DNA from 4 places in the Pseudoalteromonas sp. 5Ae-yellow genome. Region 3 is predicted to be linked to each of the others. Evidence: predicted binding sites of a transcription regulator. Region 3 holds the regulator's gene; each other region holds the start of a gene.

Region 1 (4,983 bases), on a different contig from region 3:
CTAGTAGCTGGCCTTCACGGTCTGGATCGCCAGCGTGAATAAGTTGCGAGGCTTGTTTAATTAATTTTTTTAAAACAGTGAGCTGTTTGCGAGTTTTGGTTTTGGCTTTTAACTTCCACTGTTCAGGTATTATAGGTAAGTGTTCAAACTGCCACTTTTTAAAGCGCTCATCGTAATCATCGGGTTCTGCTTGTTCTAGCAAATGTCCAATACACCACGATACACAATCGCCATTAGCGACTTCTATATAACCATCATATTTTTTGTGTGGTTTTGGTAACGCATCAGCAATAGCGCGTCCAAGTGAAGGTTTTTCTGCAATGTAGAGTTTCATAGCCTGCTCATCACTGTTTATATAAACAGTAGTCTAGCACAGCTATTTTAAAGGAGGGAACTTTTTGTAACTATTGGCTAGCTGGGCTTTTTTTGTCTTTTGTTAAAATATAAATAAGCGGAAGATAACAAACAACAACGGTGCCTATATTAATAAATGGCAATAAGGTTTTATAAATGTATGTACTATAAGAAAGATCCCATAAATGGCGGTCGACTAATCTAAATAGCTGTAAAATTGGTGCCATAATAACAACCAATTGACCTAATACGCATTGCCATAAATAAACCTTATCTTTTAAACCCAGATATGCGATGAGTGCCATCCAAGCAATATCATTAAGGGCCCAAACAAGGTATCGATAAACATAAATCCCATTATCAAACTCTTTCAAGTAAGGATGAATAATGGTTCCATATAAAAAAAAGCGGCTGTAATTAAAGCGAAACGCAGGGCCAAATAATCTTTTCTAAAATAAAAGATGAAAATAGCAGGGCTTAAAATAAACACCCAACTAGTATCTAATATCAATATAGTCTTTAAAAACCATTCAGGCATTAGAGTTAATCAAGTTTTTTTTCATCATCGTCATTACCACCGCCATTTCCTGGCATATGACTAAACTTATCGACCTTTTTCATAAACTATTCCGTTACATTTGTTAAAGAAAGCATACTTTATGATAAATAAGTGTGTTTGCCAATAAAAGTTATCTTACATCTATAGGAGCTGACTCTTTTGCTTTACCTTGTAGTATAGATATTTCTACTCGGCGATTCCTGCGGCGATCTTCATCGGTGTCATTCGGTACAAGTGGTCGTGTTTCAGCTCGACCAACCACCATCATTCGGGTTTTATCAAAGCCTTGAACTTTTTGTAGCTCACTGGCAACGGCTACTGCCCGCTTTGATGATAGGTCCCAATTGTTAATATATAACTCATTCGATACCTGAAAATCATCTGTATGGCCAGATACTGTTATTTCACCAGGTACATCTTTTAACAGCACACCGATATCTTGAATTATAGGTTTAAACTTAGGTTGTAAAAATGCACTACCTGAAGGAAATGAACCATTCTCTCTAATGCGAATAATTATTTGCTGCCCTAAAGACTCAAGCTCAATTGCGCCATCGATTATTTGCTTTTCAAGCTGCTGCGCTATCTTTTTAACAAGCTCGTTAGTTTGTTCCTGATCGGCTGCTGAAGTTGCTTGCTCAGAAGATTCTTCTTGTGAGGTACTACGAGATTCGCCACCGCGTTTATCCCCGCGCTGTTCTTGCCTGCCGCCTGCTGAGCTTTCATCGCCAGCCTGAAACTCTAACATTTGTTGAGTCATTTCGACTGTTTGCTGCTGAATGGTTTCTATTGGGGTTGGCTCTGGTTTGCCTGGGGTAAACTCCATGGCAATAACAGAGGTCCCTTTAGGGATGTCTTTTACTTCAATTTTATTCTGCACACCGAAAGCAAACTTCATAGAGCCCGCAATTTGTTTAAACTTAAGTACATCCATTTCTGAAAACGCGAGCAAGAGTACAAAAAAGCACATTAAAAGTGACATTAAATCGGCAAACGTTCCCATCCATGCAGGTAGACCTGGTGGTGGACATTTGCACTCTTGATCAGACATAGTTACTCCTCGGTATCTACTTTGCGTTTAGATTCAGCTAAGTAATTTTTCAAAATACCTTCGATTACTTTTGGATTTTGACCATCTTGTATACCTAAAATAGCATCCAAAATTAAACGCTGATTCATAGCTTCCTCGTCTTTACGCAGTTCAAGTTTTACCTGAATAGGAATTGCCACGACATTGGCTAAAAACGCGCCATATAAAGTTGTTAATAGTGCTACTGCCATTGCCGGACCAATTGCCTTTGGGTCATCCATGTTAGACAACATTGCAACCAAACCAATTAGAGTACCAATCATACCCATTGCAGGCCCTATATCAGCTAACGACTTAAATAAACCCGCGCCCAATTCATGGCGAGTCGTGGTTAGAGAAATATCTTTTTGAAGTGTAGCGCGAACTACATCTGCGTCGTGGCCATCAACGAGCATATCGACGCCTTTGCGCATAAAGGGGTTTGGAATTTCAGCTTCTTCGAGTGCTAAAAAACCGCCTTTACGAGCTGAATCCGCAAGTTCTACTGCTTTTTCGATAAGTATTTCTGGCGTTTCGATTTTAAACATAAACGCTTTGGCAACAACTTTACCTATCCCCAAAAATTGCGACATAGTGAAGTTTGATAAAACAATAAAGAGTGAACCACCAAATACAATAACCACAGACGGGGTATTGTAAAACATAGCCATTTCACCGCTACTACTCATAAACATAGACATGACAATTAAGCCAATTGCGCCTAGGATCCCGATTATGGTTGCTAAATCCACATTTCCTCCAGAAGTTTCATGCTTAATGGCCTTATCATAAACTTTTATTATTAACTGCTTATCGGCAACATATTGAATTGCTTAAGCCATTTTTATAAATAAACATAAAAAGCAGCCTTTAGCACTATCTTAGATCAAGTTATAAAGGCTACCTAATTATCAATTGATTTATTAAACCAACAGACCGCCATTAAGGCTTTATTAATGCACTTGAAATATAATTTAACGTTATAAAGGTAAAAAACCAATATCATCCTTTGACCTAGTTTAGCATTCCCCCTAAAATTGACCCCTAAATTTATTATGTAAGCTGAAATAAAGATGGCGACTAAAAAACCTGAAAACTTAAGTTTCGAACAAGCACTAGAAGAATTATCTACAATCGTTAGTGACATGGAACAAGGTGACTTATCGCTTGAGCAATCGTTAAAGCAATTTGAGCGTGGAATTGCATTAGCAAGTGCTTCATCAGGGAAATTACAGCAAGCAGAACAAAAAGTATCAATTTTGATGGGGAATGGCGAAAAGTCAGTACTTACAAATTTTGATAATGATATGGAATAGCTGTGAGCATAAAAAATCATATTGAACGTGCTCAAAAAGATGTAGTAGCGACCTTACAACAGCATTTTAACCAGCCTCTCGATACAGAAGAAACGGTAAATAACGCCACCCAGTATGGATTATTTAATGGCGGTAAAAGATTACGTCCATTTTTAGTTTATGCCACAGGTAAAATGCTCGGCGCAAACCATCAAGACTTAAACGTACTTGCTGCTGCAATTGAGTGTATTCATAGCTATTCGTTAGTCCATGATGACTTACCAGCAATGGATGATGACGACTTACGCCGCGGACGCCCTACTTGTCATATAGAGTTTGGCGAGGCAAATGCAATTTTAGCCGGTGATGCTCTTCAAACTCTTGCTTTTGAGCTTATTGCGAATCACAAATTTGAATGCTCATCGCAAACACAAGTAAAAATGATTGCTACACTTGCCCACGCATCAGGCCTTCAGGGTATGGTTGGCGGACAAGGCCTTGATATAGCAGCAACTGATAAAGTAATTACCGTACAAGAGCTTGAGCGAATACATAAGCTAAAAACCGGAGCTCTAATTAATTGCGCAATTACACTTGGTGCACTGTGCAGTGAAAAGGCTGATCAACAAACCTTAGAAAATTTAAGTGTTTTTGGGTATGCTATAGGGCTAGCATTTCAAGTACACGACGACATTTTAGATGTTGAAGGCGATACAGTTATTTTAGGAAAGCCACAAGGCTCCGATATTGCCGCGAATAAAGCGACATATCCGGCGTTATTAGGTATGCTAGGCGCTAAAGAAAAGGCGCAAAATTTAATACAACAAGCCCATGAAGCGTTAGCAAATATAGATGCTGACACAACACTTCTTGCGTCGCTAGCAAATTATCTAATTGAGCGTGACCACTAATTTTTGCTCATACGTATTGCAATTAGCACTGACATTATTACTCAACATTAATTATTCGTAAAAGCTTTGAATTAATTAATGTTAGCGAAGGATATATATAAAACCATGACACTTGATAGTAGCAAGTATCCATTACTTAATTTGGTTGACGAGCCAGCCCAATTGCGTGACTTAGCGCAAGACAAACTCCCTGCATTTAGCAATGAGCTGCGCGATTATTTACTCAACTCAGTATCGCAAAGTAGCGGTCATCTAGCGTCTGGTTTAGGGACGGTTGAACTAACCGTTGCCCTGCATTATGTTTATAACACTCCAGACGATCGCCTAGTTTGGGATGTGGGTCATCAAGCTTATCCGCATAAAATTCTTACTGGTCGTCGCGAGCAAATGCACACCATTCGCCAAAAAGACGGTTTACACCCTTTTCCTTTTCGCGATGAAAGCCAATACGATACGTTTAGCGTAGGCCATTCAAGCACCTCTATTTCAGCTGCCTTAGGTATGTCTATTGCTGCACAAAAAGAAGGTAAAGGTCGAAAGTCTGTAGCCATTATTGGTGACGGAGCTATAACCGCAGGCATGGCATTTGAAGCGATGAATCATTTAGGTGATGTAAAATCAGACATGCTTATTATTTTAAATGATAACGAAATGTCGATTTCTGAAAATGTTGGCGCATTAACAAATCACTTTGCTCGAATTTTATCAGGTAGCTTTTATACTAACATTCGTGAAGGTAGTAAAAAGTTACTCTCAGGAGTGCCTCCGGTAAAGCAACTTGCCAGTAAAATGGAA
Region 2 (4,983 bases), on a different contig from region 3:
TTTTTGGCGGTAATATCCACGCCATCAATCACATTACTAAACTCATTAGTATTGCTTGATACAGTTAACGTGCCATCAATCGTTATTTGTGCATTTTGTGCAGCATTAACTTGCGTTAAATTAGTTGTATGATTAGCAGGGTCTGCGTCTGATACATCATAAGCTAGTCGAGATAACCCGCTTGTATCGGTATTACTGCCGTCATCGTCTTGTACGGTAATTGTTATAGCGTTGTCTTCGCCGGTTTCTTTACTAGTAAGCACTAAATGCTGACCGGTATCACTGGTTATTATAGTGGCGACAACCGAATCATTACTATCACTGCCAGTAAAAGGGCCGTTATTAATTTGGTCGCGTAAATCTTCTAATGTATTTGTAGCCGATAAAACAGTGGAAAAACTATTTTCGCCGGAGCCAATTGTAATTACGCCAGCTCCAATTGCCTCGTCTGCTGCAAATGCAGGGGAAGATAACTTATGTGCTTGTGCTAATGCGTCTACTTTTACATTGTAACTACCAGGCTGAGCGTCTTTATCTGAGCTAATAGATATAAAATCATCATTGCCAGATGCAGTTCGCTTTTGGTAGTTATCACTATCGCCTAATGCTTCCATTGAGGTTTGCACTTTTTCGAGCGCTGACTTAAGTGCTCCTACAGCTGAAATATCAGTTGTTAACTTGCCTTCTCTTGTATTTAATCGAGCTTCAGCAGGTGCTTGTTCTGCATTTACTAGTGCATCAACAATATCTGATACTGCTAACCCAGAACCTAAACCAGTAAACGAAATAGCCATACTTCACCTCTTCAATACTTAAAAATAAACCAGCTAACTTTTATAAGTTAACACTTATAGGTGCTTACTAAACTGTTTGATCAATCAAAATACCAGCAGATTCAGACAGTTTAGAAACTAGGCTTAATACTTCCTCAGAAGGATATTGCTTAATTACTTCGCCACTGTTTTTATCAAGCACTTTAATTACATCACGACCTGAATCTTCATCTACCTTGAACTGCAAACTGCGATTCATTTCGCCCATAAAATCCTGCAATTGTTGCGCCATTTTTTCTAGCTGTTCACGCTCTAACGGCTGAGCAGTTACTTCTTGGTTATTTTTTTCGTATTGATTTTGCTGTAATCGTTGCTGATTTTGTGTGTCAGCTTGCTTTACATCGTCAACAGCGCGTTCGGTTAGCGAACTAGCTGCTTGCCCAGCTACTTTATCTTCACCCGCTAGCGGGGTTGGTAATGTAACTTCTGCATTGGAATTAATAGTATTCATAACAGATTCCTATTTTTCACTTAATTAAACAATAGCTCAATTAAAACCCTTAAACCACAAAAGGAGGTAGCTAAAGCCACCTCCTTTTTGTAAAACTAATACTGACTTTATGTACTAGCTAACCACTAAGCTATTACTTTAACTTATTAACCTAATAAGCTAAGTGCTGCTTGTGGTAACTGGTTCGCTTGCGACAAGATTGACGTACCTGCTTGTTGCAAGATTTGGTTCTTCGTCATGTTAGCTGTTTCGGTTGCAAAGTCAGTATCTTGAATACGGCTACGTGACGCAGATACATTTTCTTGAATATTAGCAAGGTTACTGATTGTGTGACCAAAACGATTTTGAACCGCACCTAAATCAGCACGCTGACTATCTATTTGTGCAAGTGCATCATCAATTACAGCGATTGCACTTTGTGAACCTAGCTCTGTTGTTAAATCAATATCTTTAACAGAATCGCCTTCAGCAACAACACTCACCGGCGTACCTGCGGCGCCATCCGTTACAGAAAAGTCAACTTTTGAAGATAAGGTTATGGTTTCTGTTGTAGCAGAGGCTGTAACTGCAGCTGTACCAGCATTTACTAACGCAGCATCACCTGTGGTAGTTGAAGTATCACTGTCGGCAAACGTAGCTGAAACTTCATTGCCACCGGTATTACCCGCACCAGCAAAATTAGTCAATGCTATAGGTGCGCCAGCTGTATTTGTAATTGTAATTGTACCTGAACCATCATCTTCTGCAGTATAACCATCCAAATCATTAATCGCTGATGCTATTTCAGTATTAGATGTACCTGTTATCCCTTCCCCACCTATGTCAAATGACATAGTACCGCCAGTGTCAAAATCAAGAGAGCTCAGTGTTGCAGTTGTAACAGAGTTTACTTCCGCAGTAACACCATGGTCACCTGTTGTTTCATTAATCGCAGCCGCTTTACCGGCTGCGTCTGAAGCAGCTGTAGCATCTACATCGTAAGTTTGACCACCTACTGCAAATGAAACGCTTCCAGCTGTAGCAGTGATGTTAGTAGTTGCTTCTAATGAACCAATTTTATCTGCGGCTGTGCTACTTAAACTAATAGAGATAGTTTCATTGGCATTTGAGCCAATTTGGAAGTTTTTTGAACCAAAATCTCCATTTAATAACTGCTGACCACCAAAAGAGGTGGTCTCAGAAATTCGCGTTAACTCATCTTGTAAAGCGGTTACTTCTTTTTGTAGAGAGGCTCTGTCATCATCAGAGTTTGAACCATTCGCTGATTGTAACGCTAGTTCACGCATACGCTGTAAAATGCTAGTAGACTCTTGCATTGAACCTTCAGCAGTTTGCGCCATAGAAATACCATCGTTAGCATTACGCTGAGCTACACCTAAACCGTTTATTTGTGATGTTAAACGGTTTGAAATTTGTAGGCCTGCCGCATCATCTTTTGCGCTGTTGATACGCATACCTGATGATAAACGTTCCATTGACGTTGCAAGGTCAGAACCTGATTGAGATAGGTTACGTTGAGCGTTTAATGAAGATACATTTGTGTTTACTGAAATCATAATAAAACTCCTGATTACTTTCGTAATGTTGCTATTTTAATTTAACCAAGAGCTGTCACAAATGTATGCTCAGCTCCGTACTGATTAAGTTAACGGCAGGAGGTAAATTATCTTTAGGAGTATTTTAAAAATAAATTAGTTTATTTACCCAGAAAAAGCTAACTGACTGTTTTAAATGATTAGTTATTTTAAATTGATTTAAAATACGGTTTGAATATTATGCTTTTAGCTATTTTTTACAATCTAAAAACAAAAAACGCACTTAATTTGAAGTGCGCTTATACAGCCTGATATTAGTTAAACCAATAACTAGCCACCTAATAAACTAATGGCTGCTTGTGGTATTTGGTTTGCTTGCGAAAGTATTGACGTACCCGCTTGCTGTAATATTTGGTTTTTAGTCATTTGTGCAGTTTCGGTCGCAAAATCTGTATCTTGAATACGACTACGTGACGCAGATACATTTTCTTGAATATTAGCAAGGTTGCTAATTGTGTGACCAAAACGATTTTGTACCGCACCTAAACCCGCGCGCTGATCATCAATTTGTGCAAGTGCATTATCAATTACATCAATTGCACTTTGTGAACCTAGCTCTGTTGTTAAATCAATATCTTTAACAGTATCGCCTGCAGCCACAACGCTTACAGGTGTACCTGCAGCGCCATCAGTTACAGCAAAATCAGCTTTTGAAGATAAAGTAACAACTTCCGTTGTAGCTGATGCTGTTGCTGTAGCAGTTGGAGTTGTTTCATTCAAGGCGGTCGTAGCTGGAGTAGCAGCGCTGTCAGTAAATGATGCCGCAGCACCTGTACCTGTACCTGTTCCTGAGAAACTAGTCAGTGCAATAGGAGACCCTGCAGCATTTGTGATTGTGATTGAACCTGAATCATTGACTGCTGTGTAACCGTCTATATCATTTATTGAAGCTGCAAGTGTATCTGCATCAGAACCAGTTACATTATTAGACCCGCCCAATGTAAATTCAATTGTGCCGCCATCAAAGTTCATAGATGTAAGAGTCGCCGTTGTAATATCAGCAACTGCTGCTGTTACACCATGCTCACCTGTTGTTGCATTAATCGCAGCCGCTTTACCGGCTGCGTCTGATGCAGCTGTAGCATCTACATCGTAAGTTTTACCACCTACTGCAAATGAAACGCTTCCAGCTGTAGTAGTAATGTTTGTAGTTGCTTCTAATGTACCAATTTTATCTGCAGCTGTGCTACTTAAGCTAATTGAGATGGTTTCATTGGCGTTCGCGCCAACCTGAAAATTTCGAGTGCCGTAAGAGCCATCTAATAATTGCTGACCACCGAACGATGTAGTGTCGGAGATTCTAGTTAGTTCTTCTTGTAAAGCAGACACTTCTTTTTGCAATGCATCACGGTCTTCGCTTGAATTTGAACCATTGGCAGATTGCAGAGCAAGCTCACGCATACGTTGTAGTATATTAGTCGATTCTTGCATAGCGCCTTCAGCGGTTTGCGCCATTGAAATACCATCATTGGCATTACGCTGAGCAACGGCTAGGCCATTTATTTGCGATGTTAATCTGTTTGAAATTTGTAGGCCGGCGGCATCATCTTTAGCGCTATTAATACGCATACCTGATGATAAACGCTCCATTGACGTTGCTAAGCCTTCGCCAGATCTTGTTAGGTTACGTTGTGCGTTTAGTGACGACACATTAGTATTTACTGTTAATGCCATTTTACCATCTCCTAGGTTTAAACAGAGTGTGGTTCAACACGATTTAACAGGAACCACTGTTCGATAATTTCTTACAATAAGAAAAGCATTTACTGTGCCAACTTTAAATTGGTTTTAACTCATTGTTTTAATTGCAAAAAGTTTAGTTTGTTGAGTTTGGAAATAGGGGGTGAGGTTATTTAGAAAGGAGTGACATTTTTTTGCCGCGATTTTGTAGCCAATTTTTGCCGCTTTAAAGTGTTAAAGCGGCAAGGTATTTTTACTTATAATCTGCTTATAATCTGCTTATAAGTAATCGAATAATGAAAGGTTAGTTAAACGACCAAAAGTTGCTTGCGATGCTTGCAGTGCCGTTTCTTGTTTGGTTAGTTCGCTAATAGCTTCTGCCATATCAACTTCAACTAAGTTAGAGCGATTACTTTTATTTTGA
Region 3 (4,983 bases):
TTTTACAGTGTGAAAGCCTCTAAATATGGCATTTAGTAACTCGGTATCTTCTGGATTATTTTCCAGTTCAACTAACTGTTCAGATAAAAGCTCTAGGATTTCTCCTGCCTCTACAAGAAAGTCTTGTAAAATATCTTCATCGACTTCAAACATGCAGTTACTCTCCTCTTAGAAGCCCAAACTTGATAAAAGATCATCGACTTCATCTTGATCAGATACAACATCATTACGCGATTCTTTATCAATAATAGGGCCTTCAGGACCTGCTAAAGTTTGTGTGGCAACTGGTTCTTTTATTTTTTGTTGTTCTACTTTATTCGCTGTGTTGTCACTGTCATCTTGTTCAGCAAATGCTGTTAAAAGATGAAGTAAGCTTTCTTCTACTTCTCTAACAAGTTCTATAACACGGCGAATAACTTGACCTGTTAAGTCTTGATAGTCTTGAGCCATTAGTACATTTGTCATTAAGCTTTGAAGCTCATCGGTTTTATGATGAGAGTTATTCATAAACTTATCGATGCTGTGGCAAAGTTGTTTAAACTCACCTAACTCAATCTCGCGACTCATTAAACGATCCCATGTCGGTTTGATATGAGATATTTCATCTGCTAATTGCTGGGCTATAGGTAAACTAGCCTCAACAGCATCCATTGTTTTATTAGCCGCATTTTCTGTCATTTCTATAACATAATTAAGCCGCTTTTTAGCATCTGGAATAGCATCTGTTGTTAAATCTGTTAAACGAGTATCAAGATCAAAGCTTTTAAGTGCTTCGTGCAATTGACGGGTCAACTTTCCAACTTCAGCAAATAATTCAGACTGCTCTTGCGAGGCAGTCTCTAAAATTAACTGATTTGCTTTATCTTGCTCATCATTTTCTAAAAAAATAACGAGCTGTCGAGCTTGTTCTAACGTTATTTGAGGCGCAGCTGGTGCTGGCATAAGCCTCTCCCCCATCATTAGCCTAAGCGTTCAAATACTTTTTCTAACTTAGTTTTTAATGTTCCAGCCGTAAAAGGCTTAACAATATAACCATTAACGCCAGCTTGCGCTGCAGCTATTATTTGTTCTTTTTTAGCTTCTGCCGTTACCATTAATACAGGGATATGTTTTAACTTATCATCTGCACGAATTGCTCTTAAAAGGTCAATACCTTGCATTCCCGGCATATTCCAATCAGTAACTACAAAATCAAACACTTGATTTTGCAACATAGGCAAAGCTGTTGACCCGTCATCAGCTTCTTGAACGTTAGTGAAACCTAAATCACGTAACAGGTTTTTTATAATGCGTCTCATCGTTGAAAAATCATCGACTACAAGAATTTTCATGTTTTTATCCAAAACATCCCCCAGTGAGGTATTAACCTTTGTTTGCTTACTACTAATTTATCCAGTCATTGATTTTAGCTTTAAGCTTAATCATCGCCTGACCATGTATCTGACTTACACGCGATTCACTTACATCGAGTATATGTCCTATTTCTTTTAAATTCATTTCATCGTTATAGTATAAAGAAAGTACCATTGCATCACGCTCTGGTAATGACTTAATTGCACTTAGCAAAGACTCATTAAACCGATCATTTTTAACATTATTAAAAGGTTTATCTTGCGCTAAATCTTGGCCTACGGGAGTTATAACATCCTCATCAACACCAAGGTCTTCAATACCTAGTATTTTACTCGCATTCACATCATTTAAAATATGATGGTACTCATTGAGTGAAATTTCAAGTTTTTCAGCAACTTCTGTATCTGTTGGTTCGCGATTAAGACTACTTTCGAGTCCTGTAATTGCTTCTGCAACTTGCCGGCTTTTGCGATGTACTGAACGAGGAGCCCAATCACCACGGCGCATTTCATCAAGCATGGCACCGCGAATACGAATACCTGCAAAGGTTTCAAAGCTTGCGCCCTTAGTTGCATCGAAGTTTTTTGAAGCTTCTATTAAACCTATCATTCCTGATTGAATTAAATCATCAAGCTGAACGCTAGGTGGTAATCGAGCAATTAGATGACATGCCACTTTTTTGACAAGTGATGCATGTTTCTCAACAATCACATTTAAGTTTTGTGTTGATTGATATCCCATAGCTCTATTCACCAATATTGTCATAATTAACCGTTTACTAGTTTCTCAATGAAAAACTCTAAATGCCCAGATGGTTGGTTTGGTATTGGCCATTTAACTGCTTTGGTTGCCAGCGCTTTAAACGCGAGAGCGGCTGGCGAATTAGGAAAGAGCTCTACTATTACTTTTTGACGACGCGTTGCTTTGCGCATATTTTCATCATAGGGAACCGTTGCTACTAGCTCCATTGACACATCTAAAAAGCGATCGGTAACTTTAGATAGTTTTGCAAACAATTCAGTACCTTCACGCATACTGCGGACCATATTTGCAACAATTTTGAACTTATAAACACCATGCTCGCGGCTTAATACTTTAATAAGTGCGTAAGCATCGGTTATTGATGTTGGTTCATCGCACACTACAACCATTACATCTTGTGCTGCTCGTGAGAAGCTTAGCACCATGTCTGAAATACCAGCGGCTGTATCTACAATTAAAATATCGAATTCGGTATTCAATTCGCTAAACGCACGAATTAGTCCAGCATGCTCCGATGGTGATAACTCAACCATACTTTGCGAACCCGATGTAGCGGGTACAATTTTAATACCAGCAGGACCTTCAACTAAAATTTCGTCAAGCTCACATTCACCAGACAAAACGTGTGACAAATTACGCTCTACACGTAAACCAAGCATCACATCACAATTTGCCAAACCTAAGTCAGCATCCAGTACTAGTACTCTATTACCTTGCTGCCCTAGTGCTATAGCAGTATTTAGAGAAACATTTGTTTTCCCCACCCCACCTTTACCACCGGTTACAGCGATAACTTTAACGCCGTTGTTATTGTTTTGACTCATTTTGCGCAGGCCGCTTGCTTGATCTAATACTGTGTTAATCATACATCCCTACTGTACTTGGCGCCACTGCTTGATGCCTTGAATGTTGTGCTTTTGTTCTTTTTAAATATAATTGCTCAGCCTTTTTCACTAGTTTTTCAGCATTTGCAACACGAATATCTTCTGGTACTCGTTGTCCATTAGTAAGATACCCTATTGGAAGGCGATTTTGAATCGCAATACTAATAATCTCACCCAAACTTAATGATTCATCCAACTTGGTAAAAATACAACCACTTAACTGTACTTTTTTAAAGTGGCGTACAGTTTCTTGTAGTACATTAATTTGCGCTGTGGCACTGAGTACTAAGTAGCTGCGAATATCCACACGCTGGTTGCGCATTAACGTATTTAACTGCTCAGTTAAGCGTAAATCTCGCTGGCTCATACCTGCCGTATCAATTAACACTAGACGTTTATTTCGTAAATGATATAAAACTTCAGCTAACTCATTAGCATCTTTAACTTGTTTTACACCACAACCAATAATACGACCGTAAGTTGCAAGCTGCTCATAAGCACCAATTCTGTACGTATCAGTGGTTATTAAGGCAACTTTATCGGCGCCATACTTTTGTGCACCTAGAGCTGCAAGCTTAGCAACTGTCGTGGTTTTGCCCACACCTGTTGGACCCACTAACGCATATACACCACCTTGGCGAAGTATTTCGTTATTGGTTGTTTGCATTTGATCTTCAACCATTGTTAGCAATGCTTTCCAGCCTTGCTGACGAGACACGTCGTCAGGTACGAAACATGCCATTTGTTGCGCGACTTCTTTATCAATACCCATACCGACTAAACGGTCAACCATGCACGCACGCGTTGGATCGCGACGCGCCATATCTTGTTGCATTAAACCTGATACTTGATGTTCAAGTAACTGACGAATCGCGTTCATTTCTTCACGCATTGTTGTCATTTCTTCGCTTTCATTATTTTTATTTTGTGGGCGAGCAGTTACCGGGCTATCTAAATCATCAAAATCGCGGTCTAAATCATCAAAACCTAAACTATCGGCTTGAGTTTGTGGGCGAACTGGCGCTGCACTTTCAGGAATAAACATATTTTTAGTACGCGGCTGCGCAGCCGGCTCTTGATAGTTATCGGTAGTATCAATACCCGATTGTGAAAACATAGAAGCAAGTTCAGGGGAGCGAGGACGCGGTGATTGTCGCTCTAGTAATGCTTGTAAGCTGTCAGCAACCTTTGCTTGTGGCTCAGGCTTAGCACGCTGTGGCTCTGGTCTTACAAAGTTATGCATGCTTTGCTGTGGCGCTTGAGCACGAGGCTCAGCATTACGTTGTGGTTGCGCTGCTACTTTAGGGGCTGCTTTGTCATAATCAACTGCCGCTACAATTTCTACACCGTTAGCCAGCTTCTTATTTGACATAATAACCGCATCAACACCTAATTCATCTTTAACTTCTTTAAGTGCTGTGCGCATATCTTTAGCAAAAAAACGTTTAATTTTCATGATTCAACCCCTGTTAAAATCTTATTGTTGCCCTACAGAGCTAACAATCTTTATCTGTCTTTCATCTGGTACCTCTTGATAAGACATCACTCTCAATCCTGGAATGGTGTACTTAACAAAACGAGATAACACAGTGCGTAACATTCCTGACGTTAGCAATATAGAAGGTTCACCGGCCATTTCTTGATTTTGATGCGCTTGTGTTAATGACACTTGAAGTCGCTCTGCAAGTCCTGGCTCAATACCGGCACCTTCATCACCTGCATTTTGTAATGACTGATGCAACATCTGTTCCAACTCAGGCGCCAAGGTTATGACAGGAATTTCTGATGACATTCCCACCGCATCTTGAACAATTAATCTACGCAGGGAAATACGCACTGCAGCCGTTAATACATCAGGGTCTTGGCTACGCGGACCATATTCAACAAGGGTTTGAACAATTGAGCGCATATCGCGAATAGCTACACCTTCATTCAATAAATTTTGCAGTACTTTTACAATTGCAGTTAATGGCAACACATCAGG
Region 4 (4,983 bases), on a different contig from region 3:
TAAGCGAATAGGAAAAACATGTCCGTTCATGTGTTTTGCATATACATCACGGTTTATGCCTATTATTTTACCTAGATCAACATTGTGAGCATTTAAGAGGTATTCGTCGTGGTGCTTGGCAATGTTATCGTCCATTAGCATTTTTACGTTTTTGCCTTGAACTTGGTTTTCTTGCCAGCCAAAAATTTTACTTGCGGCTTCATTAAAACTTAAAATAATACCAGTATGGTCAATGGTAACAATGCCATCTATAGCGGTGCCTAAAATAGCATTTAGACGGGATTCTTTTGCCGACTTATCCTCAAGTAGCATGCGATAGCGAACCATACCATTTATTACACCAACCACGCTTGTAATCGCGATAGTTGCTGTGGCGACTGCAATGGCGATAAAAGTTAGTCCTGCGGTTGCGTTAGCATCATCATAGATTAGTGGCGATGTAGCTACAAAACGTGTAGCGGCCATACCCATATAGTGCATACCAGCAACAGCACACCCTAAAATAACAGCGCTAATTGAGTTATTTTGAAGAGGTGATAAAGAGGGTAAAAAACGCTCAAGATTAAAGCGACTGTAAAGGGCTATAAAGGATAGGGCTACAGCAACAATGATTGATAACGCAAATATCAATGGATCATATCTAAGTAAAGGAGCAAGATCCATTGCAGCCATGCCGCTATAATGCATAGTGCCAATGCCAGCTCCTAGTAACACGGAGCAAATCGACAATACTTTTAGATTCCCTTTACTATTTACTAGCATTGATACAGCGTACTGACATGCTATAAATGCTGGTATAAAAGAAAGGAGAGTGATTGTTGGATCATAATCAATATTAGTACACAGTGAAAAGGCAAGCATACCAATAAAGTGCATACTCCAAATACCAGCCGAAAAAACAGTAGCAGCGGTCACATTTGCTAAACGTTGGTAGCTAGGAAATTGAGTTTCTTTTGCGAGCTCTATAAGCCGAATGGTGAAAAAGGCTGCAAAAATAGCAATTAGCAATGACATTGAAACTAATAGAGGATCGTAAACGCCATTAATGATTAAGCTAGGATCTTGGTCTGTGATAAAAAAAGCTGATAACATAATGGCTCAAAATATAATCTTTATTTATCAAGTTTAATCTAATTAATTAATAAATAAACTGTTAATTCAATGAAGTGATTAAAATAACGAATTTATTACTTTTAGTTTTCTTTTATTTATCAGGCATTAGTTTTTTAGTTGGTGTTTTTTATTCTAATGTATTGCCTGTCACAGGACTAAGTTAGATTTATATGGTCATATTTAAGTTTCTATCGAGTAACCTTAATAAAACTAATGAATTGGCTTAACTAAGCGAAAATTACACTTTATTTGGTTTTATTAATTGCTGGTGAATTTTCTTGTAGCAATATCATTAATGAGTATGAAAGTGTTTGAATATCAGTTAAAGAAAAGTATAAAACGTAAAACGGTTGCCATTAAAGTACATAACAAGAAGGTGACTGTATATGCCCCTCAATTTGTTAGTAATAAACACATCCAAGAATGGCTTTTTGATAAGCAGGTGTGGGTAAATGCTCAATTAACTAAACAGCACAATATTGCTGATAGCAGACAGAACCCGCCCAAAGACAAACAAATTTTAATCTTTGATAGCATTGTAAACATAGAATTTAAGCAAGGTACTAAGTCCGAAGTACTAAACTGTAACGACAGCTTGCTTATTACACACTCTTCGCGCGTTAAAAATACTTCGCAAAAATATAAGCAACTTCTTGAAGAATATTTAAAAGAGCAACTAACTGCATATATAGAAATGCGTTTAGCGTACTTCTGCGCACAAATGGGTGAAGAATTACCTACGAGTCTAAAAGTAGCTATTTATAAGCGAAAGTGGGGAAGTTGTAATAGTAAGCGAGAGCTAACATTTAATTTGCATTTAATCGGAGCGCCTTATCATGCTATTGATTATGTGATTGTCCACGAGTTAGCGCATTTACGTCACTTAAACCACAGCAAAGCTTTTTGGCAACACGTTGAGCATTTTTTTCCTAATTATAAAGCATCATCAACATGGCTAAAGAAAAACAGTATGAATTTACAATGGGTGTTTTGAGGTTAACCTGAATATAGGAATATAGGAATATAGGAATATAGGAATATAGGAATATAGGAATATAGGAATATAGGAATAAAAAAGAAGTGGTGGAGGGAGCTGGATTCGAACCAGCGAAGGCTGAGCCGTCAGATTTACAGTCTGATCCCTTTGGCCGCTCGGGAACCCCTCCACACTATTTTGTTACATTTGGCCCCACTTAACTTAGCGGTAAGAAAAGTGGTGGAGGGAGCTGGATTCGAACCAGCGAAGGCTGAGCCGTCAGATTTACAGTCTGATCCCTTTGGCCGCTCGGGAACCCCTCCAATGCAACGGCGCTGATAATAGCAAATTGCGTATTTAAGTAAAGAAAAAAGCTAAAGAAAATTGAAATAAAGCCGATAAATATCTATCAGTTACCACAATCGACTAAAGACTATGCAAATAGATGATTTGTTAATCACAGAGAGTCAGTTAAACAGTAGGCTCAATAATAGTGTGCATGAAAATCGCCGTGGCGAATTTTCTCTATTATTAGCGATGCTGTCACATGACGCACTCGACTTTAGCCAATTTCATTTACCAAAAACTGAAATAGATAATTTAGTTATAGAAGAAGAGGCATTAAGAAAGCAATTTGGCGCAGGTACAAAGCAACTTTTAGCCCCTGATGAATACAATATGTTGGTTGGACAGTTTAATGCCTCATTAATATCTCAAGAAGGGGAGCGCTGTGGTATGACAAGTATTAAGTTAAGGCAATGCTTAAGCCCTGAACCACTTGCGATTAGAAATGATGATAAGCATATTCCACTTAATATAATAGATAACTGTGAGCTTGCTGTCAGAAGAAGAATTAAAAGCGAACAAACACAATTAGCGAATCCCCCTATAAATGCAGTTGCTTTTTACGACAGCCTAAATAGTGATGCAATACATCAACCACTTCAGCTTATTGCGGTGTGATATATGATTGTAATAATCATCAGTTAATATATGCTTTATAACGGGTCTGCTTTATATATTTGCTAATAATTGATTTAATGAAAAAAAAGCATCCAAAAATTAAATGCAATTGCTATAATGGCGTCAAATGGTATGACATGAAATGCCATTATCATTAAACCAAGGTAATTAGGAACGTAATGAAGAAAACATTCACGCTAAATCACGAGAAAATCAAATACCCTCGTATGGTTGATGCTGCAAAGCACGAAGTGAAAAAATATTTGAAAAGAGAGCGTAATAAAACGCTACCTGAAGATGCTGACTATTGGGCATTTGACTGTAAGTTTGGTAACACAGCTGAAGATGCGCAAGTTGTGCACGTTGCTGAATTAAGTAACCAAATTGGCGAAATTGAAAAGCAAGGTTTGACCTCTTTCTATGTAGAGATTTTAGCTCGACCTGCTCAACGTCAGCAATTAGATTTAGATGATGACGAATAATACTTAACTAATAAAGTATTCAAAGTTATAAAATGAGCCCAAGTGGCTCATTTTTTGTTTTTATGCAATAAAGATTTACTAAAAAGCATTTTTATTAATAACCAATAAGTAGAATCCCTCTTAATTAACATTTGCATAACAAAATGTGATGCTATAGGCTGTTTTTAATTAAAAAAACAAAACATTTTTACTATGCCAATAAATTACTCTGACCATCAATTAAAACTAAGTTTAAAGAATTCTAAAGTACTTATAGTTGACGATCAGTTATTAAGCTTAATCGTATTAAAAAAAATATTATCTGAGCATTTTAATGTGACAACAGCTGGAAGTGGTGAAGAAGCAATTGAAATTTGTAATGTAAATGTACCCGATATAGTCCTACTCGATATTAGTATGGGTGGAATGAGTGGTATTGATACATGTTTAAAATTAAAAAATAATACTGAAACACAGGATATCCCAGTTATTTTTGTTACATCCTTTGAAAACGAAGAAGAAGAGTGTTGGGAAGCCGGAGCTGTTGATTTTATTAAAAAGCCGATTGTAAAAGAAACACTATTTAGAAGGGTTCGTGCCCATATAACGTTAAAATTACAACACGACTTACTCAATCAAAAAGTATTTTTAGATGATTTAACTAAAGTATTCAATCGCCGTTATTTTGATGCACATTTTTCTAAAATGGAACGAAGCGCCTTACGAGAAAAAGTTGACTATGCATTATTACTCATCGATATAGATTATTTTAAGCAATACAATGATATCTATGGTCATGTGCAGGGGGATACGGTGTTAAACCTAGTAGCACAAACTATTACTAATAGTTTGCAAAGGCCAACCGATTTTGTTGCGCGTTATGGCGGCGAAGAGTTTGTAGTTGTTCTACCGCATACAAGCACTGAAGGTGCAATTTGTGTTGCTGATAAAATTAAACAGAATGTGGCCGATTTAGGAATATTACACAAATATTCAGAATATGATTTTGTGACTATTAGTATTGGCGGTGCAACCCTACAACCATACGTAAATAACAAAAACACGTTGCAGATCGCAGATGAAAAAATGTATGAGTCTAAAATGCAAGGGCGTAACAAAGTGTGTTTTTAAGTTTAGTTAGCTAATAAATCACTCTGCCACTTAAAAACACTTTTTAGATGATAAATATTAAATAAGATTATTTATTACATGCTATGACATTTTTTGTACTTTTTATTGCTACCGCATGGGCAGTCATCATTTCTGCCTACTTTAATATCTTCAACAGGATATATAGTGCCATCTAAATAACGCCATTGGGTGCTTTCTTTAATAAACTGCGATTTTTCGTGAAGCTCACAAAATAAGTTTTGATAAAAATATTGGGCTTTAAATTCTACAGTTCCAGTATCGCCATCATGGCTTGAGTCAATTAAATCAAGATTTATAAATCGACAGCTGTTAGCAAAA

The links. Region 3 encodes FliA, which starts transcription of late flagellar genes. Its sites were predicted from a motif close to CTAAAGNTNNNNNNNNNNNNGCCGATA; they were not measured.
Region 1: pomA (flagellar motor protein PomA) is a predicted target of FliA. The motif match lies at 2,794-2,820, and genes of this name have one in related genera.
Region 2: H4J63_RS20660 (flagellin) is a predicted target of FliA. The motif match lies at 2,225-2,251, and genes of this name have one in related genera.
Region 4: H4J63_RS12560 (VC2046/SO_2500 family protein) is a predicted target of FliA. The motif match lies at 2,464-2,490, and genes of this name have one in related genera.

Annotation. Positions count from the first base shown of each region.
Region 1 covers NZ_JACGWD010000044.1:31,135-36,117, reverse strand. The annotation lists gene H4J63_RS12795 (DNA topoisomerase III) at 1-334, opposite strand, end outside; partial or broken gene H4J63_RS12790 (hypothetical protein) at 405-892, opposite strand; gene H4J63_RS12785 (flagellar motor protein MotB) at 1,044-1,964, opposite strand; gene pomA (flagellar motor protein PomA) at 1,967-2,734, opposite strand; gene H4J63_RS12775 (exodeoxyribonuclease VII small subunit) at 3,056-3,298, shown strand; gene ispA ((2E,6E)-farnesyl diphosphate synthase) at 3,301-4,188, shown strand; gene dxs (1-deoxy-D-xylulose-5-phosphate synthase) at 4,294-4,983, shown strand, end outside.
Region 2 covers NZ_JACGWD010000050.1:24,884-29,866, reverse strand. The annotation lists gene fliD (flagellar filament capping protein FliD) at 1-794, opposite strand, end outside; gene H4J63_RS13750 (flagellar protein FlaG) at 862-1,284, opposite strand; gene H4J63_RS20660 (flagellin) at 1,431-2,117, opposite strand; partial or broken gene H4J63_RS20655 (flagellin) at 2,481-2,840, opposite strand; gene H4J63_RS13740 (flagellin) at 3,150-4,553, opposite strand; gene flgL (flagellar hook-associated protein FlgL) at 4,839-4,983, opposite strand, start outside.
Region 3 covers NZ_JACGWD010000037.1:19,774-24,756, reverse strand. The annotation lists gene H4J63_RS11320 (chemotaxis protein CheA) at 1-153, opposite strand, end outside; gene H4J63_RS11315 (protein phosphatase CheZ) at 169-942, opposite strand; gene cheY (chemotaxis response regulator CheY) at 960-1,343, opposite strand; gene H4J63_RS11305 (RNA polymerase sigma factor FliA) at 1,384-2,094, opposite strand; gene H4J63_RS11300 (MinD/ParA family protein) at 2,121-2,981, opposite strand; gene flhF (flagellar biosynthesis protein FlhF) at 2,974-4,455, opposite strand; gene flhA (flagellar biosynthesis protein FlhA) at 4,477-4,983, opposite strand, start outside.
Region 4 covers NZ_JACGWD010000043.1:24,645-29,627, forward strand. The annotation lists gene H4J63_RS12540 (MHYT domain-containing protein) at 1-1,092, opposite strand, end outside; gene H4J63_RS12545 (M48 family metallopeptidase) at 1,409-2,107, shown strand; tRNA gene H4J63_RS12550 (tRNA-Tyr) at 2,195-2,279, opposite strand; tRNA gene H4J63_RS12555 (tRNA-Tyr) at 2,328-2,412, opposite strand; gene H4J63_RS12560 (VC2046/SO_2500 family protein) at 2,525-3,052, shown strand; gene H4J63_RS12565 (DUF6172 family protein) at 3,232-3,534, shown strand; gene H4J63_RS12570 (diguanylate cyclase) at 3,727-4,644, shown strand; gene H4J63_RS12575 (YchJ family protein) at 4,719-4,983, opposite strand, start outside.